DNA from 3 places in the Kurthia sp. Dielmo genome. Region 2 is predicted to be linked to each of the others. Evidence: riboswitches for the same ligand, from Rfam matches in the RefSeq annotation. Region 2 holds a riboswitch; each other region holds the start of a gene.
The links. A riboswitch is a leader RNA that binds a small molecule or an ion and turns the genes downstream of it on or off. The one in region 2 is predicted to bind lysine.
Positions count from the first base shown of each region.

Region 1: it holds a riboswitch for lysine, as region 2 does, so the genes downstream of both, KTHG_RS07690 (aspartate kinase) here and KTHG_RS19870 (amino acid permease) in region 2, are expected to answer to the same signal.
Region 3: it holds a riboswitch for lysine, as region 2 does, so the genes downstream of both, KTHG_RS12910 (transporter substrate-binding domain-containing protein) here and KTHG_RS19870 (amino acid permease) in region 2, are expected to answer to the same signal.

Region 1 is NZ_HE578957.1:557,996-566,014, reverse strand. It holds gene KTHG_RS07725 (AMP-binding protein) at 1-938, shown strand, start outside; gene KTHG_RS07720 (fatty acid metabolism transcriptional regulator FadR) at 1,016-1,597, shown strand; gene KTHG_RS07715 (enoyl-CoA hydratase) at 1,650-2,423, shown strand; gene KTHG_RS07710 (electron transfer flavoprotein subunit beta/FixA family protein) at 2,451-3,224, shown strand; gene KTHG_RS07705 (electron transfer flavoprotein subunit alpha/FixB family protein) at 3,260-4,237, shown strand; gene trxA (thioredoxin) at 4,459-4,773, shown strand; gene uvrC (excinuclease ABC subunit UvrC) at 4,882-6,654, shown strand; lysine riboswitch at 6,711-6,894, shown strand; gene KTHG_RS07690 (aspartate kinase) at 7,006-8,019, shown strand, end outside.
Region 2 is NZ_HE578966.1:46,404-54,422, forward strand. It holds gene KTHG_RS19855 (glycosyltransferase family 2 protein) at 1-989, shown strand, start outside; gene KTHG_RS19860 (hypothetical protein) at 1,002-3,830, shown strand; gene KTHG_RS21995 (hypothetical protein) at 3,875-4,159, shown strand; gene KTHG_RS19865 (CynX/NimT family MFS transporter) at 4,953-6,158, opposite strand; lysine riboswitch at 6,339-6,517, shown strand; gene KTHG_RS19870 (amino acid permease) at 6,640-8,019, shown strand, end outside.
Region 3 is NZ_HE578959.1:354,412-362,430, forward strand. It holds gene KTHG_RS12900 (amino acid ABC transporter ATP-binding protein) at 1-213, opposite strand, end outside; gene KTHG_RS12905 (amino acid ABC transporter permease) at 226-1,011, opposite strand; gene KTHG_RS12910 (transporter substrate-binding domain-containing protein) at 1,034-1,873, opposite strand; lysine riboswitch at 1,987-2,174, opposite strand; gene KTHG_RS12915 (hypothetical protein) at 2,326-4,944, opposite strand; gene KTHG_RS12920 (hypothetical protein) at 5,186-5,638, shown strand; gene KTHG_RS12925 (hypothetical protein) at 6,005-6,313, opposite strand; gene KTHG_RS12930 (YrvL family regulatory protein) at 6,365-6,778, opposite strand; gene KTHG_RS12935 (CAP domain-containing protein) at 7,050-8,019, shown strand, end outside.

The DNA of each region.
Region 1 (8,019 bases), on a different contig from region 2:
TACTTGGGGTGCTACCATTTTTCCATGTGTACGGCATGACAACGGTATTAGCGCTTAGTGTCATGATGGGCTTTAAAATGCTCTTAGTGCCGAAGTTTGATGCGACAGAGCTTTTAAAAACAATTGATAAGCATAAGCCGACATTATTCCCAGGAGCACCAACAATTTATATTGGCATTTTAAATCATCCGGATATTGCGAAGTATGATTTATCATCGATTAAGGCATGTATTAGTGGCTCAGCACCGCTACCAGTTGAAGTACAGGATCAGTTCGAGGAAGTAACAGGCGGTAAGCTAGTAGAGGGCTATGGGCTAACAGAATCTTCGCCAGTAACGCATAGTAATTTCTTATGGATTGACCGACGTGTGAAAGGCTCGATTGGTGTGCCTTGGCCAGATACTGATGCGGCGATTATGGATACAACGACGATGACGGAAGTAGCCGTTGGAGAAGTGGGCGAGTTATGCATTAAAGGACCACAAGTTATGAAGGGCTACTGGAATCGTACTGAGGAAACAGCACAAACATTACGTGACGGATGGCTATTAACAGGTGATATGGGGTATATGAACGAGGATGGTTATTTCTTCGTTGTGGACCGTAAAAAAGATATCATCATCGCAGGTGGCTACAATATTTATCCGCGTGAAGTCGAAGAGGTACTATATGAGCATGAAGGGATTCAAGAATGTGTCGTTATCGGAGTACCAGATCCGTATCGCGGTGAAACTGTAAAAGCATTTATTGTGAAAAAAGAAGGTGCAGAGGTAAGTGATGACGAATTAAATCGTTACTGCCGTAAAAATCTAGCATCGTATAAAGTGCCACGTATTTATGAGTTTAGAGAAGAGTTACCGAAGACCGCGGTAGGGAAAATCTTGCGTCGTCAGCTTGTGGATGAAGAAAAAGCAAAACAAAATGATAACCTTGCTTGACAAAACTTACCAGGTGCATTTATTATAAAGATGTGAATGAATAACCATTCATTTTTTGGATATGGTGGTGATACAAAGTGAGGAAAGAAAAGCCGAAGTATAAGCAAATTATAGACGCTGCAGTAATTGTTATTGCAGAAAACGGCTATCATCAAGCGCAAGTTTCGAAAATCGCGAAGCAAGCTGGTGTTGCGGATGGAACCATTTATTTATACTTCAAAAATAAAGAGGATATTTTAATCTCCGTTTTTGAAGATAAGATGGCAGTTTTTATTAACCGCTTACAAGTGATTGTAGATCGCAATGAAACAGCTTCTGAGAAACTGCAAAAGATGATTGAAAGTCACTTTAAAGTACAAACGGATAATAAACATCTCGGGATCGTGACACAACTAGAATTGCGCCAATCCAATATTGAAGTTCGAGCGAAAATTAATGCTATTTTAAAAGGTTATCTTGATTTAATCGATGAAATCTTACGACAAGGTGTTAATGCAGGTGACTTCAGAGCGGATATGGACATTCGTTTGGCGAGACAATGTATTTTTGGAACCATTGATGAAGTAACGACTTCATGGGTGATGAAAGACCAAAAATTTGATTTGCTCGCACTAGCACCCAAAGTATATGAGTTATTGCTAAATGGTATTAAGTCATAATTTAGAGACTGAGCTTTTGCTCAGCCTCTTACATATAGGAGGGAATTAGCGAATGAGCTTTCTACAATTATCGAACCAAGGCGCCCTAGCAGTCATTACGATTAATCGCCCACCCGCGAACGCAATGAGCTATGCGCTGATCGTCGAGCTTGACGGTCTATTTGATAAAATTGCCAACGATCCAGATACACGTGTTGTCGTTATTCACGGCGAAGGCCGATTTTTCTCAGCTGGTGCAGACATTAAAGAGTTTACGCAAGTTGAAACGGAAAAACAAATGCATGATCAGACAATGGCTGTGCATAAAATTTTCAGAAAAATCGAAACTTTCGAGAAACCAGTTATCGCGGCCATTCATGGTGCTGCGCTAGGTGGCGGATTGGAATTAGCCATGAGTTGCCATATCCGATATGTCGCGTCTAATGCCAAGCTTGGGCTTCCTGAGCTTAACCTTGGATTAATTCCAGGGTATGGTGGTACGCAACGATTACCGAGCCATGTTGGACTTGCTAAAGCAGCAGAAATGATGTTTACGTCTGAGTCATTAACAGGTGAGGAAGCTGTACAGTGGGGGTTAGCTAATGCCCATTTTCCAGAAGAGGAGCTGAAAGCGAGTGTACTTCAAAAAGCACAAAAAATTGCTGAAAAGAGTCCACTAGCATTAAAATCAGCCATCGACCTACTTCGTTTAGGCGATACACCCAATCTAAAGGAAACATTAGAAGCGGAAGCCGAGCACTTTGCAGCATGCTTTAAGACAGAAGATGCAAAAGAAGGCATCGCAGCGTTTGTAGAAAAACGCAAGCCAGTATTTAAGGGAAAATAGATAATACACATAGGGAGGTTTACGATTATGAACATCTTTGTATTAGTAAAAAGAACTTTTGATACGGAAGAAAAAATCGTTATTAACGGAGGTCAAATTCAAGAAGACGGTGCTGAATTTATCATCAATCCGTACGATGAATATGCCATCGAAGAAGCGATTAAAATCCGCGACGCTGAGGGCGGCGAAGTAACAGTACTGACAATCGGTAATGAGGAGTCAGAAAAACAACTTCGTACAGCATTAGCAATGGGCGCAGATAAAGCCGTATTAATCAACGCTGAAGAAGATTTAGATGATTTAGACCAATATACAATCTCAGCTATTTTAGCAGAATACCTAAAAGATAAAGAAGCAGACTTAATCCTAGGCGGTAACGTTGCAATCGACGGCGGCTCAGGTCAAGTAGCTCCACGTTTAGCAGAATTATTAGGCATTAACTATGTAACAACTATTACTTCTCTTGAAATTAGTGGCGGTAAAGCAAACATCGTTCGCGACGTTGAAGGGGATTCAGAAGAAATCGAAACAGCTCTACCTCTATTAATCACAGCACAACAAGGTTTAAATGAACCTCGCTATCCTTCACTACAAGGGATTATGAAAGCGAAGAAAAAACCGCTTGAAGAATTAGAGTTAGATGATTTAGACATCGATGAAGACGATGTAGAACCAAAAACAAACGTTGTGGAAATTTTCCTTCCACCAACAAAAGCAGCAGGTCGCGTACTTGAAGGTGAATTACCAGCTCAAGTGAAAGAATTAGTATCATTACTACATTCTGAAGCGAAAGTTATTTAACATCCTAAGTAAACAAATTGATGGGAGGATTTACAATGTCAAAAAAAGTAGTTGTTTTAGCAGAAGCACGTGAAGGCGCGTTACGAAATGTATCATTTGAAGCAATCGCAGCAGGTAAAACGATCTCTGGCGGCGGCGAAGTCGTTGCAGCATTATTCGGCCAATCAGTAGGTGACTTAGCAGGTGAGCTATTCGCTTATGGTGCTGACCGTGTTATTACAGTGGAGCACCCACACTTACAACATTATACTTCTGATGGTTTCGGTCAAGCGCTTAACGCCGTAATCGACCAAGAAGGCCCAGAAGCAATCGTGTTTGGTCACACAGCACTTGGTAAAGATTTATCACCAAAAGTTGCGGCAAAACTAGAAGCAGGTCTTATCTCAGACGTCACAAAAATCGAGGGTGAAGGCGATAGCGCACAATTTATCCGCCCAATCTACTCTGGTAAAGCGTTTGAAAAAGTGGAATCTCAAAGCTCTCCACTATTAGTATCTGTACGTCCGAATAACATCGAGCCTCTTGAAAAAGATGCATCGAAGTCGGGCTCTGCTGAAGCATTATCAGTAGATATTACAAACTTACGTACAATCGTGAAAAACGTTGTTCGTAAATCGACAGAAGGCGTTGACCTTTCAGAAGCGAAAGTAATCGTTTCTGGTGGTCGTGGCGTAAAGAGCTCTGAAGGCTTCGAACCATTAAAAGAGCTTGCTAATCTTCTTGGCGGTGCGGTTGGTGCATCTCGTGGTGCATGTGACGCAGAATACTGTGATTACTCACTACAAATCGGCCAAACAGGTAAAGTTGTAACGCCAGACCTTTATATCGCTGCAGGTATCTCTGGTGCAATCCAACATTTAGCGGGTATGTCGAATTCAAAAGTCATTGTTGCTATTAACAAAGACCCAGAAGCAAACATCTTCAACGTAGCTGACTACGGAATCGTAGGCGACTTATTCGAAGTAGTACCTCTTCTAATCGAAGAAGTTAAAGCGCTTCAAGTGAACGCGTAATTTTAAAAACACTGGGGAATCACAGCAATGTGGTTCCTCTTTTGTATTAAAAAAGATATGAAAGAGACGATTTTATAGGAAATCCGCATTGGATAAAAGAGATACCGGAAGATTCATTCGCTAGATTATGCGGATATATCTTTATATCAAGCAAAAAAGTCGCAGGCACCCTTGAAATGTGCTAAACTTTCGATAATGAGAACTAAGGAGGCTATATAATTATGGCAATTAAACATGCAACAGACGCGTCATTCCATGGCGATATTGAAAAAGGTTTAGTATTAGTAGATTTCTGGGCAACTTGGTGTGGACCATGTAAAATGATCGCGCCAGTTCTTGAAGAACTAGCACCTGAAATCGAAGGACAAGCAGAAATCGTAAAAGTAGATGTTGACCAAAACCAACAAACAGCTGCTGAATTCGGTATTATGTCAATTCCTACACTTGTATTATTCAAAGATGGCGAATTAGTAGATAAAGTTGTTGGTTACCAACCAAAAGAAGCTTTAGCTGAATTCGTATCAAAACACGCTTAATAAGCAACAACATATAGAAAGAAGAGCGCTTGTGCTACGGCATAAGCGCTCTTTTTTTGTGAACGCCTGTTCGATTTTGTATAATGAGTATATGAGGGGGGAACGTCGTTGAATGACTTATTAAAACAAAAGCTCGCCATCTTACCGGATAAGCCGGGTTGCTACTTAATGAAGGACCGCCAAGGAACGATTATTTATGTAGGGAAAGCGAAAGTTTTAAAAAATCGTGTGCGCTCGTATTTTACCGGTTCACATAATGCGAAAACGGAGCGCTTAGTTAGTGAAATTGTCGATTTTGAATACATTATGACATCCTCGGATATGGAAGCCTTTTTACTAGAGCTTAATCTAATTAAATTACATGACCCAAAATATAATATTATGCTGAAGGATGATAAAACATATCCTTATTTGAAAATAACAAATGAACGCTATCCACGCCTAATGATTACGCGTAAAGTGAAAAAGGACCGCGCAAAATACTTTGGTCCTTATCCAAACGGCTATGCCGCTGCTGAAACGAAGAAGCTACTAGATCGTTTATATCCATTACGCAAATGTGATCCGATGCCAAATCGCGTTTGTCTCTATTATCATATTGGCCAGTGTCTTGCGCCTTGTGTCAAAGACATTCCTAAGGAAACCTATGATGACATGAAGCAGGAAATTTCACGCTTTTTAAAGGGTGGGCAGGATGATGTCAAAAAAGAATTAACGAAGAAAATGTATGAGGCCTCTGAGCAGCTTGATTTTGAGCGAGCAAAGGAATTTCGAGACCAAATTGCGCATATCGAAAAAGTTGTAGAACATCAAAAAATTATTATTAATGACTTCACAGATCGCGATATTTTTGGTTATGCGGTCGATAAGGGCTGGATTTGTGTACAGGTCTTTTTTGTACGTCAAGGCAAGCTAATCGAGCGTGAAGTATCGATGTTCCCGTCCTACGGAGAGCCGGAAGAAGAATTTTTAACATTTGTGGCGCGCTTTTATGAAAAAGGGCATTTGCTACCGAAGGAAATACTCGTCCCACAACAAATTGATGCGAAGATGCTAGAAGAGGCGCTGCATGCTACTGTACTACAGCCACAAAAGGGTAAGAAAAAAGAATTGCTAGAGCTTGCGACGCAAAATGCGCAAAACTCGATTGATGAGAAATTTAAGCTGATTGAGCGTCAAGAGGAGCGCACGATTGGAGCCTGTGAGGAACTAGGGGATGCATTACAAATCGTTACACCGCTGCGCATCGAAGCCTTCGATAACTCACATATTTTTGGCGCCGATACCGTCTCTGCAATGGTTGTATTCGTTGACGGTAAGCCGAGTAAAAAGGATTATCGTAAATTTAAAATTCAGCAGGCAGAGGCGCATGATGATTACGGAGCGATGCGTGAGGTCGTACGTCGTCGTTATACACGGATGCTACGTGATGACCAGCCTTGGCCTGATTTAATCGTCACAGATGGTGGTAAAGGGCAAATGGAGGTCGTGCGCGAGGTGCTAGAGGATGAGCTAGGGCTCGATATTCCGATTGTGGGTCTGGCAAAGGATGATAAGCACCGTACGAAGCAGCTGCTATACGGTATGCCACCGGAGCTTGTGCCACTCAAGCATAATAGTGAGGCCTTTTATTTATTACAGCGTATACAAGATGAAGTGCACCGCTTTGCGATTACGTTCCATCGTCAGTTGCACCAAAAAAATGCGATTACGTCGGTATTAGATGAGATACCAGGCGTTGGTCCAAAGCGAAAGCAGCAACTACTGCGTCATTTCGGCTCGATTAAGAAAATTAAAGAAGCAGATGAGGCACAATTAGTAGAAGCTGGACTACCAAAATCATTGAGTAATACCGTAATTGCGTATTTTTCAAAAAAATAATTGTCCTTTTCCAAATATTGTGATAATGTTAAAGCACCAAATGAAATCACTAGATTAGTGATGATAGAGGCGCGGAACTCTAATAGTAAACATTCTTAGGTTGGATAGAACCGGTGAGGAGTGTTGAAAGGGGAGGCCGCCGAAATGGTTAGGAAATCTATTCTTTCTAACTGTTGGTTCTACATTTAAGAAATGTGGAATTGTCAGAATCAGCAATGGTTCTGGAGGGCTATCACACATGAATGTTCGAACGATGAACGTACATGCGAAGGTCGGCCTAAAATTTAGGTCGGCCTTTTTTTGATTCATGTTGACTGCCTGACATAGACAATATGTGGGGAGCGAATAAATTTGAGTACTTTAGTTGTAAAATTTGGCGGTACTTCGGTAGCGACAACAGAACGAATTCAGCACGTAGCACAGCGAATTCAAAAGGAATATAAAAAAGGTCATAGCATTGTGGCCGTTGTATCTGCAATGGGGAAAACGACCGATCAACTTGTCGCAATGGCAAATGAGATAGCAACGACTCCTTCAAAACGTGAAATGGATGTTCTGCTAACAACAGGTGAGCAGGTGACAATTTCATTATTATCGATGGCGCTTCAATCTTTAGGCATTGAAGCACAGTCTTTTACAGGGTGGCAAGCGGGCATTGTGACGGAGCAAGTACCGAGCAATGCACGTATTGAAAACATTCAAGCAAAAACGATTCAGCAAGCATTAAATGAGCATAAAATTGCTGTTGTAGCGGGTTTCCAAGGCATTGATGCACAAGGGAATATTACGACGCTCGGTCGAGGTGGCTCGGATACGACAGCGGTGGCACTTGCGGCAGCTCTTGGCGCAGAACGCTGTGATATTTACACCGATGTGGACGGCGTGTATACAAGTGACCCACGCTATATTAAAGGCGCGCGTAAGCTACAGGAGATGTCTTATGATGAAATGCTTGAACTCGCACATTTAGGCGCGGGTGTGCTTCATCCACGTAGCGTGGAGGTCGCTAAAAATCATCGTATGCCGATGACTGTTCGCTCGAGTTATGAAGAAGTTGAGGGAACGATTTTGAAGGAGGAAGTTATAGTGGAAAAAAATCTAGTAGTGCGCGGAGTTGCCTTTGAAGAGCAAATCGTGCGTATGACCGTTTATTATAATGAAAGCTATACTGGCTCACTTGCCAATATTTTTACAACATTAGCTAAAAATCATATCAATGTTGATATTATTGTACAGGCGCTTGTCGCACAAGGCAGTCCAACGGTGTCATTCTCTGTTAAAGAATCACAGTTACAAGAGACATTAACCGTTTTAGCAGCACATAAAAGTACATTAGGCTATGACCATATCGAGCATGAGAGTCAA
Region 2 (8,019 bases):
ATCCACGTATTTTAATGATTGATAAGGAAAACGGCGGAAAAGCAGATTCATTAAATAGTGGTATTAATTTATCAAAGTATCCGTACTTCTGCTCGATTGATGGCGATTGTATTTTAGGGGAAACATCGCTTGTACAAGTGATGGAGGCGTTTGTGAAGGACCCGAATGTCATTGCGGCAGGTGGTAATGTCAAAATTGCGAATGGCTCAGATATTCAAATGGGGACATTAATGCGTTATGGTATGTCGGATAAGCCGCTTGTGATGATGCAGGTTATCGAATATTTCCGTGCTTTTCTTATGGGGCGCATTACATTTAGTCGCTTCAATATGGTGTTTATTATTTCTGGCGCCTTTAGTATTTTCTCGAAAAAGGAAGTTGTCGAAGTAGGGGGTTACTTGCGGGATACAATCGGTGAGGATATGGAGCTTGTCGTGCGTCTACATCGCTTGATTCGCAAAAAACAAAAGTCTAAAAAAATTAAGTTTTTACCGTATCCAGTATGCTGGACAGAGGCTCCTGAAACGTATCAGCAGCTGAAGCGTCAGCGTAGTCGCTGGCATCAAGGGTTAATGGAAAGCTTATGGCGTAATAAACAAATTTTCGCAAATCCCAAATACGGTAAGCTAGGCTTTATCGCCTTTCCGTATTTCTTATTTATCGAATGCTTAGGACCGATTATCGAATTTGCGGGCTACTTATATGTGATTTTCGCCTTTTTCACAGGTGGTGTGTATTTAGAGTTTGCGTTGTTATTACTCTTATTATTCGTTATCAATGGCGCACTATTTTCGATGGTATCTGTCATTATGGAGTCATGGCTAATGAAGCGTTACATATCAGTAAAAGATATTTGGCGCTTATTCGTCTTAGCCATCACTGAAATCTTTTGGTATAAACCATGTACATTATGGTTCCGTCTACTCGGCTTGTGGAATTATGCTCGCGGTAAAAGTAGCTGGGGCGAAATGGTTCGAAAAGGCTTATAAGGGGATGCGACGATGAAAAAATTACTGATTATTTTTGGTGCGGCCATAGCGCTTTTACTTGTGATTTTTGGGGGCTGGCAATTGAAAAGTGACCAAAAACTCTCGATTGCGATTATCGATAAAACAGTTGCAACGACAGAGTATCAAGAGCATCAGGGGTTAAACTGGCTATTAAAAGCAGAGAAATATGTAAATGATAAGGGAGAACCGTATGCCCTAACAGATTACTTTGGCTATCATCCTGAGCAGGACCAGCCTGTAGGGAAACTCCCGACATCATATGACGATACGAATTTGATTTATATTGCAGATACATATGGTGTCTATGAGGAGAAGCAAGGACAGGCTAAGCCGAAAAAGCTCGATGGTGGGCTGACGATGGATGAATGGAATGCGGTTTTTAAACGTCTTGAAGATGATAAGGCGGTTACGCTTGTAACGGAATTTAATACACTCGCATCGCCAACAACGACCGAGGTACGTGAGCATATGAGCAGTGTACTTGGCATTCATTCGTCTGGCTGGATTGGCCGTCATTTTAATGAGTTATCACTCGACAATCCGGATATGCCGAGCTGGTTAAAGAACGAAAAGAATTGGCCGTATAGTGGCGCTGGCTTTGTGCTTGTGAATGAGGAACAAGAGAAATACTTTATTCTCAAGGATGACAAGGATGTGGCTAGTAAACTTACGGTGAAGTACACCGAAGCGGGTCAAAAAGCATTTGATTTAACAGAGTCCGTCGCATTTAATGGCTGGTTTGATATTGTTGAAAGTGAATCAGCAGAAGCGACACTCGCAAACTTCCACTGGGATTTAACGGATTCAGGGAAGCAGTTAATGAAAGAACATGGTGTGCCAACAAAATTTGTCGCTGTTAATAAAATGACGATGAACAATGCGACAGCGTATTACTTTGCGGGGCAATTCAATGTAACACCGTCTGTGCCGAATTACTATCAATTCCTTGGTGTGGAGACATTGAATAGTTGGATTAGTCATTTTAGTAAGGAAACGGGCTTCTACTGGGATGCATATGTACCGATGATGAAAAAGGTACTCGCCCAAACGACCGCACAAAAAAATAAAAAGGTAGCGGCCCTCAAAAAACCAAAGGAAGTTCAATATGTGTCGCGCATTCATGACAATGGTATGCAGGTGCAAGTGAATGGAAAATGGCAGTCAATGAAAATTCAAGGCGTCAATGTAGGGATGGGAAAACCCGGTACGTTCCCTGGACAGGCAGCGATTACGGAAAATGAATATTATAAATGGTTCCAAGATATTGGTAAGCTTGGCTCCAATACGATGCGTGTTTATACGGTGCAACCACCAGGGTTTTATAATGCATTGAAGCGTTATAACGAAGCACACGAACAAAAGCTTTATTTGCTGCATGGTACGTGGATTGATGAGGAACGAATTGTTCATAAGGGTAATGTCTTTGACAAGCAGGCGACAACGGAGTTCCGTGATGAAATTCGCCACATCGTCGATATTCTTCATGGCAATGAAATGATTGCTTATAAAAAGGGGCATGCAACAGGGGCCTATACAGCCGATGTGTCAGAGTATGTCATCGGTTGGGTGCTTGGTATTGAGTGGGACCCAGTGATGGTGAAGTCAACGAATAAGAAAAACAAAGCAGTTGGCGACTATAAAGGCACATATGTATATACAAAGGGTGCATCGCCATTTGAACATTGGATTGCTGAAAATCTAGATTATGTCGCAAAATATGAAAAAGATAAGTATAACTGGGTTCGTCCACTAAGCTTCACAAACTGGGTGACGACAGATCTACTGGAGCATCCTGAGGAGCCTGATCCAGAGGAGGACTTAGTATCCGTCAATCCGAATGTTATTCATTTAAAAGGGGACGTAACGAAAACACAGCAATTCGCAAGCTATCATGTGTATCCGTATTATCCTGAATCGCTGAATTACCAATACAATGATTATATCGATTTTCGTGGCAAGAAAAATAACTATGCAGCATATTTAAAGGATTTACATGCAGCACATGATATGCCGGTGTTAATCGCAGAGTTTGGGATTCCATCATCACGAGGGAAAACGCATAATAACGTCAATGGTTGGAATCAGGGGCATATGTCTGAAACTGCACAGGGCGAGACACTCGTTCATTTATTCGAAGATATTTTACATGAGGATATGATGGGCGGCTTAATCTTTACCTGGCAGGATGAATGGTTTAAGCGGACGTGGAATACGATGGATTTAGATGACCCAGATCGTCGTCCATTTTGGTCAAATGCACAGACGAGTGAGCAGCAATTTGGCTTATTGAGCTTTGATGTATTAAAGGTGAAGGTCGATGGGGATGATCGTGACTGGGAAGGCGCAAAGACCATGTATGAGTCAAGTGGGCCAATCAAGTCACTCATGATGCAGCATGATGAGCGCTATGTGTATTATAAAATTCAAATGAGTGCTGATGCGAAGGGGTATCCGATGCTCATGCTTGATACGAAGCAGACGCAAGGTAATACAAAGATTAATAACTATAAGTTGAAAACTGAAAATGGACTCGAGTTTATCGCACCGTTAAAATCAGCGAAAAATGCTCGTCTACTTGTCGATACACAGTATGATATTTATGCACTGTATTACGGCAAATACGATCCAGAAAATATTACGTATCATCCTGAAAAAAATACAGGAAATTTTACGAAAATTAATTATGTACTAAGCAATGAACTAAACATCCCAACAACGAAAGAAAAATCCCATTCGTTGGGTATGAAACGGGCAAATTACTTGAAGGCAATGCGAATCCTGAAGCAGAAGACTATAATTCTCTTGTTGATTTTAATATAAATGAAGAAGAGCATTTTATTGAGCTACGTGTGCCGTGGATGCTCATGAGTTTCTCAGACCCAAGTTTGAAGGAAGTAATTGGCGATATTGATAAGCCAGATTATAAGGCACGTGAAAAGGTAGACGGCATTCACGTAGGTGTTGCCTTTATGAATGATGAGGACAAAGTTGTCCAAACGTTGCCAGCAAAAAAAGGCAATACGATTAGTCCGTTCAAACAATATACATGGGCAAACTGGGAGCAGCCGAACTCGATTTATCGTCTGAAACCATCCTACTACATGGTACAGGATGCCTTTATGAAAAATGAACAAGCCTTTGTGAAATAACGAAATGAGGCTTTGACATACGTGTAGAAATCAGCTCTCATATGAGCATAAGAAAAACCGGAATCGCGCGGTGGCGCGGTTCCGGTTTTTCATTGCGAACGCAAAAGAACATGACATGTTTTGCCCCAGGCTCATTTTTTTATGCACTGTCAGAAATCATTGATTGCCTCAAGGAGCGGGTTTTGGCTACGACATATTTCTAAATAAGTGCCAAACTACGTCTATTTTCGTACGTAAAAAGAGAGTTTTAATAAGCATCATGCAGAAAGCTGTCAACGAAAATTTTTATTTGCGATTTTTTCATAGATGTTTATTATTTTTAAGATATGAAAAAGGCCCGTTTTCGGTTGTTTTCGGCAAAAACAGGTGTTTTCAGGCTCTCCGAGGGTTGTTTTTGCACGAAAAATCGGATTTGGTCAGTCTAGCATGTCATTTATTGAAATGAATCAAAAATGCGCCATGCAGCACGTTTTTTCTAAGTGAAAGAGAACCCTTAGAGGCCGAAAATAGACCCGAACTCGTGAAAAATGGGCTGAAAACGTCCCTTCTTTGTCCGGTTTTGATAAGATGCTGTACAAAGTTATTGTACGTATCAACCGAAAAAAACATAATTATTTGATATGAAATGCTATTTGGACAAATGATTAGCGTTTCACTAGGTTCATATACATAGCGCTGACACTTATTAAAAAATAAGTCGTATGCAAAAGACGCTTTCTAGCAGGATGTGGCTTTTTAAATAAATGATTCGAAATAAAAAATGGTGTGACATTTAAACGTCACACCGCATGTATTAATCATTTGTTACATACCGATCTTTCGCGCTCGCATAGGAGAAGAAGAATAAAATAATCGCAACGGCTAAGTAAACAAAGTTCGCGCTATGGAAGCCACCAGCGTAATCATGTACGAAGCCGTATAATACCGGACCGGTTGCGGCTAATAAATAACCGATGGATTGCCCGAAGCCAGATAGCTCCGCTGCCTCGTAGGCGTTACGTGCCCGAACAGAGAAGAACATCATACAAATACCAAACGATGCACCACCCGCAAGCCCTAGAAAAATCATCCACAACCATGTGAGGCTCGTCCATTCAAGTAAGAGACCACCAAAACCGATTAAATAAAACAGTGAAAACATCACAACAAGTGGGCGCTGGTCGCGTGTACGGCCTGCTAAAATGGGAATGATAAAGGTCATCGGAATTTGTGAAAATTGTAGTACAGAGAACATTGCACCCGATGCACTCGCACTCATTCCTTGCTCGGTAAGCATTGCCGGAACCCATGCGACGGTCGTATAAAATAAAAATGACTGAAAGCCCATCGCAAAGGTCAAAGCCCATGTCAGTGGATATTGCCAAATTTTCTTTTTCGGTGGCTTACCTGAAAGATTGGCTGCATTTACATGATCCGTCTTTTTCGTTTGTGGTAGCCACACGATAATCGCAATAATGATAAAAACAAGCCAAATGGATAGCGTGCCTTGCCAGCCAAGTGCTGTGGTTGCGATTGGATAGCTTACACCTGCTGCTAGACTTGCTGTTACATTCATCGAAACGGTAAAAATGGCTGTCAGTAGCCCGATTTGAAGCGGGAAGCGAAGCTTAATGATGCTTGGCATCAATACATTACTAAATGCAATACCGATACCGATTAGCACTGTGCCGATGTAGAGCATCGTGCTACTGCCAAGCGAGCGTAAAATAACGCCGATTGCTAAAATGAACATCGCAATAAATAAAGTACGCTCGATGCCAATTCGGCGAGATACCTTTGGAACGATTGGTGAGACGACGGCAAATGCTAGAAGCGGAATCGTCGTAATGAAGCCTGCTATAACATTTGAAATATGTAGGTTATCACGTAAAATTTCGACAATTGGGCCGACTGATGTTATCGGGGAGCGCATCGTAAAGGAAATACAAACGATGCCTAGTACGAATAACCAGGTCGCCTTCGTCCATTTGCGTGAAGTTTCAAAATGTGATTGTTCCATATTCCTCCTCCTATTCCTGAATTGAACTAAGCGTAACAGGTTCGACAAGTAAAGTATAGAAACAAATTATTAGAGGATTACATAAGTTTTAATGTCAATTAAGTCTTGAAGTGAATTGTGTTTTATATTAGAATGAAACGAGTATTAAAAAGAATATTGCAATGCCTCATCCAGCAAAAAAGGTGAGGTAGAGGTCGCGAACGTTATTAGTATCATTTTCGAGATGAGAAAGCATTACTGACAAAATGAGAAAGGAACGTTTGCCGAAGTATTTCAAATGCTTTTATCATTTGAATGCTGGGGCTGTCGCTTAATAGGTGCAGAACTGTCACGTAACAACGTGTTGAGCTATCTTTAATCTAAGTTTGGTGGGACTACTGTATACATACAACCCATTTTAGAGAAAGTTCTAGAATGGGTTTTTTTATTCAGAAAAACCACTGTTAGACCTTGATACGCAATAGGAAAAGAGGAAATTTTTATGAGCAACAATACAGAACAGCTCGAGTTGAGCCGTGGTCTTAAATCGCGCCATATCACGATGATTTCGCTTGGTGGTACGATTGGGACAGGTTTATTACTAGCAAGTGGGAACTCGATTGCACAGGCAGGTCCTGGTGGCGCACTTTTAGCTTATGCCTTAATTGGTGTGATGGTGTACTTCTTAATGACCGGCCTTGGTGAAATGTCGGCTTACATGCCAGTATCATCTACGAGCACATACGCAACACGTTTTATTGATCCATCACTTGGATTCGCATTAGGTTGGAACTATTGGTATAACTGGGCAGTAACAATCGCGGCAGAAGTAGCGGCCGTAGCACTTGTTATGAAATATTGGTTCCCAGATACACCTTCATATATTTGGAGTGCTGCATTCCTTATTATTATTTTCTTACTGAACTATTTATCAGTAAACACATTTGGTGAAAGTGAATATTGGTTTGCCTTTATTAAAGTCGCAACGATCATCATTTTCTTAATCGTATCATTTTTAATGATCTTTGGTATTATCGGTGGGAAAGCACCGGTTGGCTTCACAAACTTCTTTGAAGGTGACGGTCCATTCCACGGTGGTTTCTTCGCAATACTAGGTATTTTCCTAGCAGCAGGGTTCTCATTCCAAGGGACAGAATTACTTGGTGCGACTGCTGGTGAAGCAAAAGATCCTGAAAAAACAATTCCAAAAGCCGTGAAATCTATTTTCTGGCGTATTTTATTATTCTATATTCTAGCGTTATTCGCGATTGGTTTATTATTACCTTACACAGACCCTCGCTTAGTGAATGCTGATGACAATGTAGCGATTAGCCCATTCACATTAGTATTTGAAAATGCGGGTATTGCATTTGCGGCAACATTAATGAATGCGGTTGTGTTAACAGCGATTTTATCAGCAGGTAACTCTGGCTTATACGCATCATCACGTACATTATGGCAGTTAGCAAAAGACGGCTTAGCGCCAAAAATCTTCTTAAAATTAAATCGTAAAGGCGTGCCAGTAGCTGCATTAGTATTAACGGTATTAGTAGCCTGCCTAGCGTTCCTAACATCATTCTTCGGAACAGGTGAAGTATATATGTGGTTGTTATCTTCATCTGGCATGTGTGGCTTTATCGCTTGGATTGGGATGGCCGCAAGTCATTACCGCTTCCGTCGCGCATATATCGCACAAGGAAAAGATTTAAATGATTTACCATATCGTTCTGGCTGGTACCCATTTGGTCCGATTTTCGCCTTTATTTTATGTGCGATTATTTTAGTCGGCCAAGTTCAAGACTTTATGGGTGGCGACATCGACTGGGTAGGAATGACGGTTTCATACATTAGTGTACCGATTTTCTTACTATTATGGATTGGC
Region 3 (8,019 bases), on a different contig from region 2:
CTTTTGTAAAATATTTTCACCGTGATAAATAATTTCGCCACCTGAAGGTATTTCAAGTAGGTTAATACAGCGAAGTAATGTTGATTTACCAGAGCCTGATGAACCAATAACCGTTACGACCTCTCCTTTTTCAACAGAAAAGTTAATGTCCTTTAAAACTTCATGCGAACCAAAGGATTTTGATAGATGCTGAATATCAATAACGTTTCCCATACTCTCTCTCCTTTACTCGCGTGATTTCGGACGCATAATGCCCGCTTCATCAAGCATTTGATAATTGGCCTTGCCTTCTAAACGACGCTCGAAGAAACGAAGCACCTGTGTCGCTGTCAGTGTCATAATTAAATAAATAATACACGCGATGAAGAATGATTCGAAGTAACGGAAGTTCGCACCCGCAATCGTTTTTGTTTGGAAGAACAGCTCATTTACGGTAATGACATTTAATACCGACGTATCTTTAATATTCATAATATATTGATTACCCGTTGCCGGTAAGATATTACGCAGCACCTGTGGTAACACAACAGATGTCATCGTCGTCCAATGATTCATCCCCATTGCGCGTGCCGCTTCAAATTGTCCCCTATCGACACTAATAATGCCGCCTCGTACAATCTCCGCCATATAGGCACCTGTATTTAATGACACAATGACGACTGCAGCAAATGTCGCATTCATATCGCCATTAAAGCCGAAATCCGTACCAATTGTTGCTTTAAGCCATTGCATGATAAGCGGTGTGCCGTAGAAAATAACCATGGCCTGTACAATCATCGGTGTACCACGGAAGAATTCCACATAGACACGTAATAAGCCATTTACAATCGCTAAAAATGTTTTTTGACCGCCCTTTTGTGCTTTCGGAGTTGTATTAATGACGCCAATAATCAAACCGATTAATGCGCCAATAAGTGTCCCGAGTGTTGAAATAACTAGGGTCATCCAAGCGCCTCGTAAAAGCATCGGCCAGTTATTCGTAATAATGGTTATAAACCAATCTAAACTCATCAATATTCCTCCTCACAAGCAACTATTTTGCTGCTGGTTGATTTGCAATTGCTTCATCCATTAGCTTCGTACGATCGTCTTCAGAGATTTCTTTTAACGCCTCGTTTACTTTTGCCTTTAAATCACTGCCTTGCTGTAAGCCAACTGCAATTGCTGTATCCTCTTTACTTGTTTTAAAGCCATCTGTAAATTCAACCATTGCAAAATTATCGTTTGCGGCTGCTGCAGATACACCTTCTGGACGCTCTGAAACGTAACCATCAATTTTACCTGACTCTAGTGCTACACGCATTGCCGGAAAGTTATCCATGGCAGATTGCTTTTTCACACCATTAATTTGATCAATTACTGAATAATGGAATGTATTTAATTGTGCAGTGATTTTAGCACCGCTGAAATCTGCTAATGACGTAGCATTTTCATATTTACTACCTTTTTTCACAACCATTACAAGGTTAGATGTGTAATACACATCTGAGAAATCAATTGTTTTTAAACGCTCTTTTGTTGGCGACATACCTGCTACAATCGCATCAATCTTACCTGAAGTTAATGCGGGAACAAGTCCATCCCATTCTGTTTTCACAATAACTAATTCCTTACCTAATTTATCTGCTACCTTTTGTGCGATCGCAACATCGTAACCACCCGCATACTCAGAACCATCTTTAATTTTCACGGCGCCATTTGAATCGTCCTGTTGTGTCCAGTTAAATGGTGGATAACCTGCCTCCATCCCTACTGTAAATGTATCCTTTGAATCACCAGAAGATTCTGACTTATCAGAATCTGAAGCGCCACATCCTGCTAACGCAAGAACGAGTACAAGCATTAAGCCTACTAACCATCCTGTTTTCTTCATCCTACTCTCTCCTTTTTTGTCATTAATTAGTTATTAGGACTAAACAAAAAAGGACCTGAGGTAAACTCAGGCCCCTAAATTATCTTTAGTCCCAGAATCCTCACAACATTCCAAATTGAGATAGCACAACTCACTTAAGGTGGAAACTCAAGCGAGACAGTCCTGCAATTGTTCACTGCAGACCCAGCACATGATGTTGAGAAATCGTCATGCACTTCGGCGATAGTCCCTCATCAATCGTTTCATAACTCTTCTCTAGCTCATCGATTGTATCTTGACTTATCGCGCCTCTACCTCACGAAGCTGTGAGGCATTTATTCTAATTTATGAGACTAAATATACAGGAATGTTGTTTTTATGTCAATATAATTTGTCATAATATTTTTATTTTTCTAAACAATTTCGGTATTTACGACCTAATCATGCACATAAATGACTTCATTCCTTCGTATTTAATTAATTTTTATTTCTTTTTCAATGACATTACCATAGCGAATATAGATTGTATCTTTTTCGTTGATTTGCCATTTATTGAGGGCATAGTCTGTAGCATTGTCTGCTGTTACTGTTAGAACCGGTCTATCCCCTGTTGAAAATTTGCCATTTTCATCATAGTCCAAATACAAATCACCTGCTTGAACGGTATTTTCATATTCCTCTGCATCTGCCCATTCACGCGCTTTTTGAGTCATTCGAACCGTCGCATTACTATTTTGAGATAGTGTAAAGCGTTCTACTTTTGGATCTTTCCCGGCTTCCTCTGACGTATAAAGTACATCCTTATAGCCGATTGTTGCCGGAGCTGTTAATGTGGGTACATCTTTTGTATCAATGCTTGTAATTGCCGGTCTCGTTGCCGGGCTATAAATTGTTCGCGTACGAATTAATTTATCATTTTTATCGTAAATATAAACCGTTGTATAGCCATTTCGTAAAAATGTCACTGGTGCATAGTTAATACGTCCAATCGTATACTCACCAGTTGTCCCACCATCAATCGATAGCATCGCTGGATTATAGCGTACTTTATAGCCACTAACATCTGCTTTTGGTACCTCACCCGCGTATTTTCCATTCACATCTTCATAGTGCCATGTTAAATCATTTAAATTATTAAAGTCGATTTCCGCCTTTGCTGGAAGCTTACTCGTCGTCAGTACTGTCTGTGCAAGTGTTTTCCCACTCGCATTTTTATAATAAATCGTTCCTTTTTGACCGGCAGTAATTGGCGTTAATGACGTATACACTTCAGCGCCTGTAAATGTTTTTATCGGTGCGTAGCGGAATGAGATTGTCTTTGGATACTGAATGATCGATTTATTTGTAGCCTTGTAATAAGGGTCTCCGTATTGGTCTTTTTGTGTTGCACGAAGCCCTGAAACAGCGAGTGGGTTAATATCCTTCTCTATATAGGCCTTATACGTTTTCGGTGCCGTAATCGTTGTTAGTTTCCGCTTACTATCCACCACATTCACTGTAAAGGATTGCATATAGTTCCCAGCCTTGACTGTGATTTTTGCTTTCCCTGCCTTTTTCGCTACTAAATGTGGTGCAATAATAGGCAGTGAATCTTCACTACTAGCGTCCTGTAGATCCTCGTCACGGAATGAAATAACAGACGTATCCGAGCTTGTATAGGTTAGATTTGCACCATTCACACGGAGCCCTGGGTTAGCAAACTGTGCAGTAGAAACATAGCCTAGTTCACCGACAACTAATGTTTTAGTTGGTGTCATTTGATAGTTGTAGTAATCTTGTCGAACTTTTAGATAAATTTCATCTGTTGCTACTTCCTCTTTTGGATTGTAAGCAGTAAAACGAATTTTCGTATCTAGCTCGCGCTTCTTACCATTCTTCTCGACACTTACATGAAGTGGGTACACCCCTTTGTTCGTCGTAGCAAGTTCCCCTGTTGTCGAGGTGGTGCCTTCCGGAAAGATTGCTTGCTGTGCTGTAAATTTTATATCATAGCCCGCTCCTTTCCACTCCTTGACACTCTTTTGAGTAGCACCAATCTGCAACGCCAACGTATTTTCCTCACCCGGCTCAAATGTATCATTCGCAAGTGCTAAACTCGCCTGCGTTAAATCATAGTTTAACGTAAAGCTTTGATTACCAATTTGAATGGCAATGTCTTCATCAAGTGCTACAGGTGTATTCAATAACCAAACAGAATTATCCTCTTCACTTTGTATATAACCTTTGCCTTTTACGTTTTTCCCATTCACCCGAATTTGCTCTTTCAATAACCAACTCGTATCTTCTCCAAGCACTTGAAGACGATTCAAATCAAGCATCGAAACCGAGTCAATCGTCACTATAGGCACGCCTTGATTGAATTTCACTGGGTACGGGCTCGCATCACCATCCGCAAGCTTGCCGTCCTTATAATAGTAAAGGCCTTTATAATCCGTTAATTCTTGGCTTACCTTACCATAAAAATAAAGTGTTCCTTCATATAGATAGCTTCCTTGTGGTGCACGACCCTCTACAAATAAATGACCATCTCTTAGTTGTGTCGGTGCCGCAGTATCTAACTTGCCATCTTTAAATAAATACTGCTTTGTAGCATCCATTTTTTCACCTGTCGATAAATGGCCTTTTTCATATAAATAGTAGAGGCCCGCTTTTTGATATACCTTTTCATCCGCGCTACTTAAACGACCATCCACATATAAATACTGTAAGTCCTTTGTCTGTACATTCCCTTGCGCTAAAAAGCCATTTTTAAATAGAAGTGTATTATTACGCGCTTTTTTCGTACCACTTTTTAGCTGTGTATCATAATAAAGACGCATTAAATTTCCTTCGCCAACAATGGCATAGCCCGTATTTAATACACTATTACGATACAATTTGTTATTCCAATAAACATATCCTTTATTTAATTTGCCGTCCTTATACAATTTTCCTTTGTAGAATGCATATCCTTTTACTACTTTTTTCGTCGTTGCATCAATCAATACACCATTTTTCAATTGGTACGTTGCAGCTTGCACAGGCTGTAAGGTGATTGCTGATGACATCATAAAGGCTAAAATGGTAGAAGCGATGAGTCTTTTCCATTTCATAAAAACACCTCCCTATTTTGTATAAGATTTAATATTTTATTTTATTGTAAAATATTCTCTATTTGCGGACAAGATGACAAGGTTCCATACAATAGATAGTCTTTAATACTTATTTTATTAATAGATACATGAAAAGATAGTATGTCTAATCATGTATGAGAAAGGGTATAAAAAAGTGAAAAGCTTTTTATGTGATTTTACTAAAATGCTTGTTATAATAGCGATATAGTGAGGTGATAATATGACGTTTGGAAGCCACATTGACGCAATGCAACATCTTATGAATGACATACATAAAGCACGCGAAAACTTACGAAAAAAAATGGGTGAGGTGTATTTAACGTCTCAAAGCTGGTATGCCCTGCAACAATACAAAGCGACCTTAGAGAAGTGTGAGCAAATGTTTGATTTTTGCTTTGAATTAACCCTATTACATAATGAAATGACAGATGATGCGAGTCAAAAAATCATTTATAAGTCGGTGCAAAATCGAATGATGGATTTTATTGGCTATGTTGCTTTCCAGCAGCATTTATTAACGATTTGGCAAGAAAGTGATATTACACCAGCGATTTTAAAGCTAGGCAAGCGTATCCAACAAACTTTAAACAGTGCGGCTAGTGATTTAAAACGCTATTTGAAATTACCAGATGATGATAATGATACAATGCCTCCACCTAATGTATTAAATTGAAACTTTTTTACTTTTTAAACGTACATATATGTATCACCATCTGAAGGAGAAATGTTTTTTGAAACGTTGAACAACGATCTTGCTCTTTTTTTCGTATTTTTTAATGCTTAGTCATGCGTACTATCAAACCATCGCTGAGCATTCACCTACAACAGCTAGTCAATTACAATTTATAGCTGTTGACCAAACCGTGACACGGTAAAAAAGAACAAGCATCTGTCGCATCATATGCTATTTTTAAAAGCATTATTATCTTAATCGAACGGATTATTGCGACACAAAAGCTTTATATTTATGGGAATCGACATTATCAATCCTGGCTATAAAGCAAAAACGAGAAGCGCACAAGTAGCCGCTTCTCGTTTTTTATTTGTTATAATTTGTTCCAATTTTATGGAGCTCTACAATTTTGCCACGTTGAAACAGCGAATTATATGTATAATCTATATCATATTCAATCGTATCCGTTGTATCAATACGCTTTTGAAATTGCTCGTCGATTTCATATGACTCATCATCGACGACTAAATAGTACGTATCATTCTTTTGCACAATATTTTCTTGTGTGATGCTCGTCCTCATCTGTCCTTCACTATGGAAAAACAAATAATTCACCGTAAAGAATAATAAGCCACCTATTCCTACAAACACAATGCTCTTCAGCCATTTATTCATAAAAACACCTCCCGTTATGTAATATTTTACCATAAAAGGAGGTTGTATTCATTAAGCTTTTGATGAAGATTCTACATCATCATGAATATTCATCTTGTAATGAATGATTGCCGTTACGAGCGCAAAAATACACGTGCCATACAATGTAATAGAAATTGATGGCATAAAGGCATCCAATAGCCCAATTAAACATAAAGCTAATATGTAATCAATGACGAAATCAAGTCCTGCCTGATATTGTTTTTCTAATAGTTCGAGTTCCACTAATACACTTGGAATCGCACCAATAAAAAAGGCAATAATAAAATCAAATACACCATATAATACAATGAATAATATACCCATCCATAAGGATGTATATTGCAAACCTAAAATTTTTAAGGCAAAAAATTCAATCACTCCTACCCCAATAAAAAGGAGTGCTACCACAAAGAGGCTCGCAGAAATTGCGAATTTTTCTTTCATTTATTAATCCCTCACTTCGTTACTAGCATAACAAGACTATCGACTAAATTCCATAAAAAAAGATAACCTGCCAATTAACACAATAATTAACAATTTATCATTAAATTTGGCATGCTATTATTATCAACTACTAACAAAATTTTATGTGAGTACTGTCGATTCACACAAAAGGGAATACCACTTTAAGTCTGAACGCTTAAAAAAAGAATAATCGTTCATGCTCATTCTTCTACTATATCATTTTGATACACTTTTGATAGGAGTGAAGAATATGAAAAAATGGATTATTAGTTTATCATTTGCAGCCTCTATGTTAGTCGCCGCATCTTCTGCATCAGCAGAAAGCATTACAGGGGACATCCCATCGGAGAGCAGTATTGCGAAATTTATTGTGAAGCATCCGCTTGCGAAATCACAGCCTCAAAAATATGTAACGCCCCCAACTTCAACGACAGTCAGCAAAACAGAGAACACCGCTGCGTTGAATTCCGTAAATCTAGTACGATATTTAACAGATTTACCACAAGTCAAAGAGAATAAAAACTTCTCAAACTTAGCACAAAACGCTGCATTTTTAATGAACAAAAACAATCAGCTGGCGCACCAAATTCGAGTGCCGCAAGGGATGTCCAGTACAAGTAAAACGTATAAAAAAGGTGCATTTGCTGGACTTGCTAGTAATATCGGCGTTGGGTATTACAATATCCAGCAATCGATTTTAAATGGCTACATGATTGACAGTGGTGGTAATAAGACCGCCATTGGTCACCGTAAGTGGTTGTTAAACCCTTCTATGCGCTCAATCGGCTTTGGTAAAGTTGGTAGTTATACAGATACATATGTTTTTGATAATAAAGCAGCTGTCCATCAACAACTACCTGGCTATTATAATTGGTCAAAAAAAGATTTACAGGAACCAGGGGGCTGGGGGCTTGCTGAAAAAAATTATAGCAATGCTAAAATCGCATGGCCTGCTCAGCGTATGCCTATTCAATTAATGACACAAGATACCCCATTCTCTGTATCACTCGGCAAAAATTATACGATTTCAGATCGTGTTAAAATCACGATGAAAACGAGTAAGAAATCCGTAACAATTGATTCAAAAAATTTAAAGAATGGCCAGCATTATAGTGTCAGCTCATCAGGATATGGTTATATGAATGCGATTGTATGGCATGCTAAATTAGGCGATTTTAAATTTAAGGATAATGAAGTGTATACCATTAAAATTTCGGGCT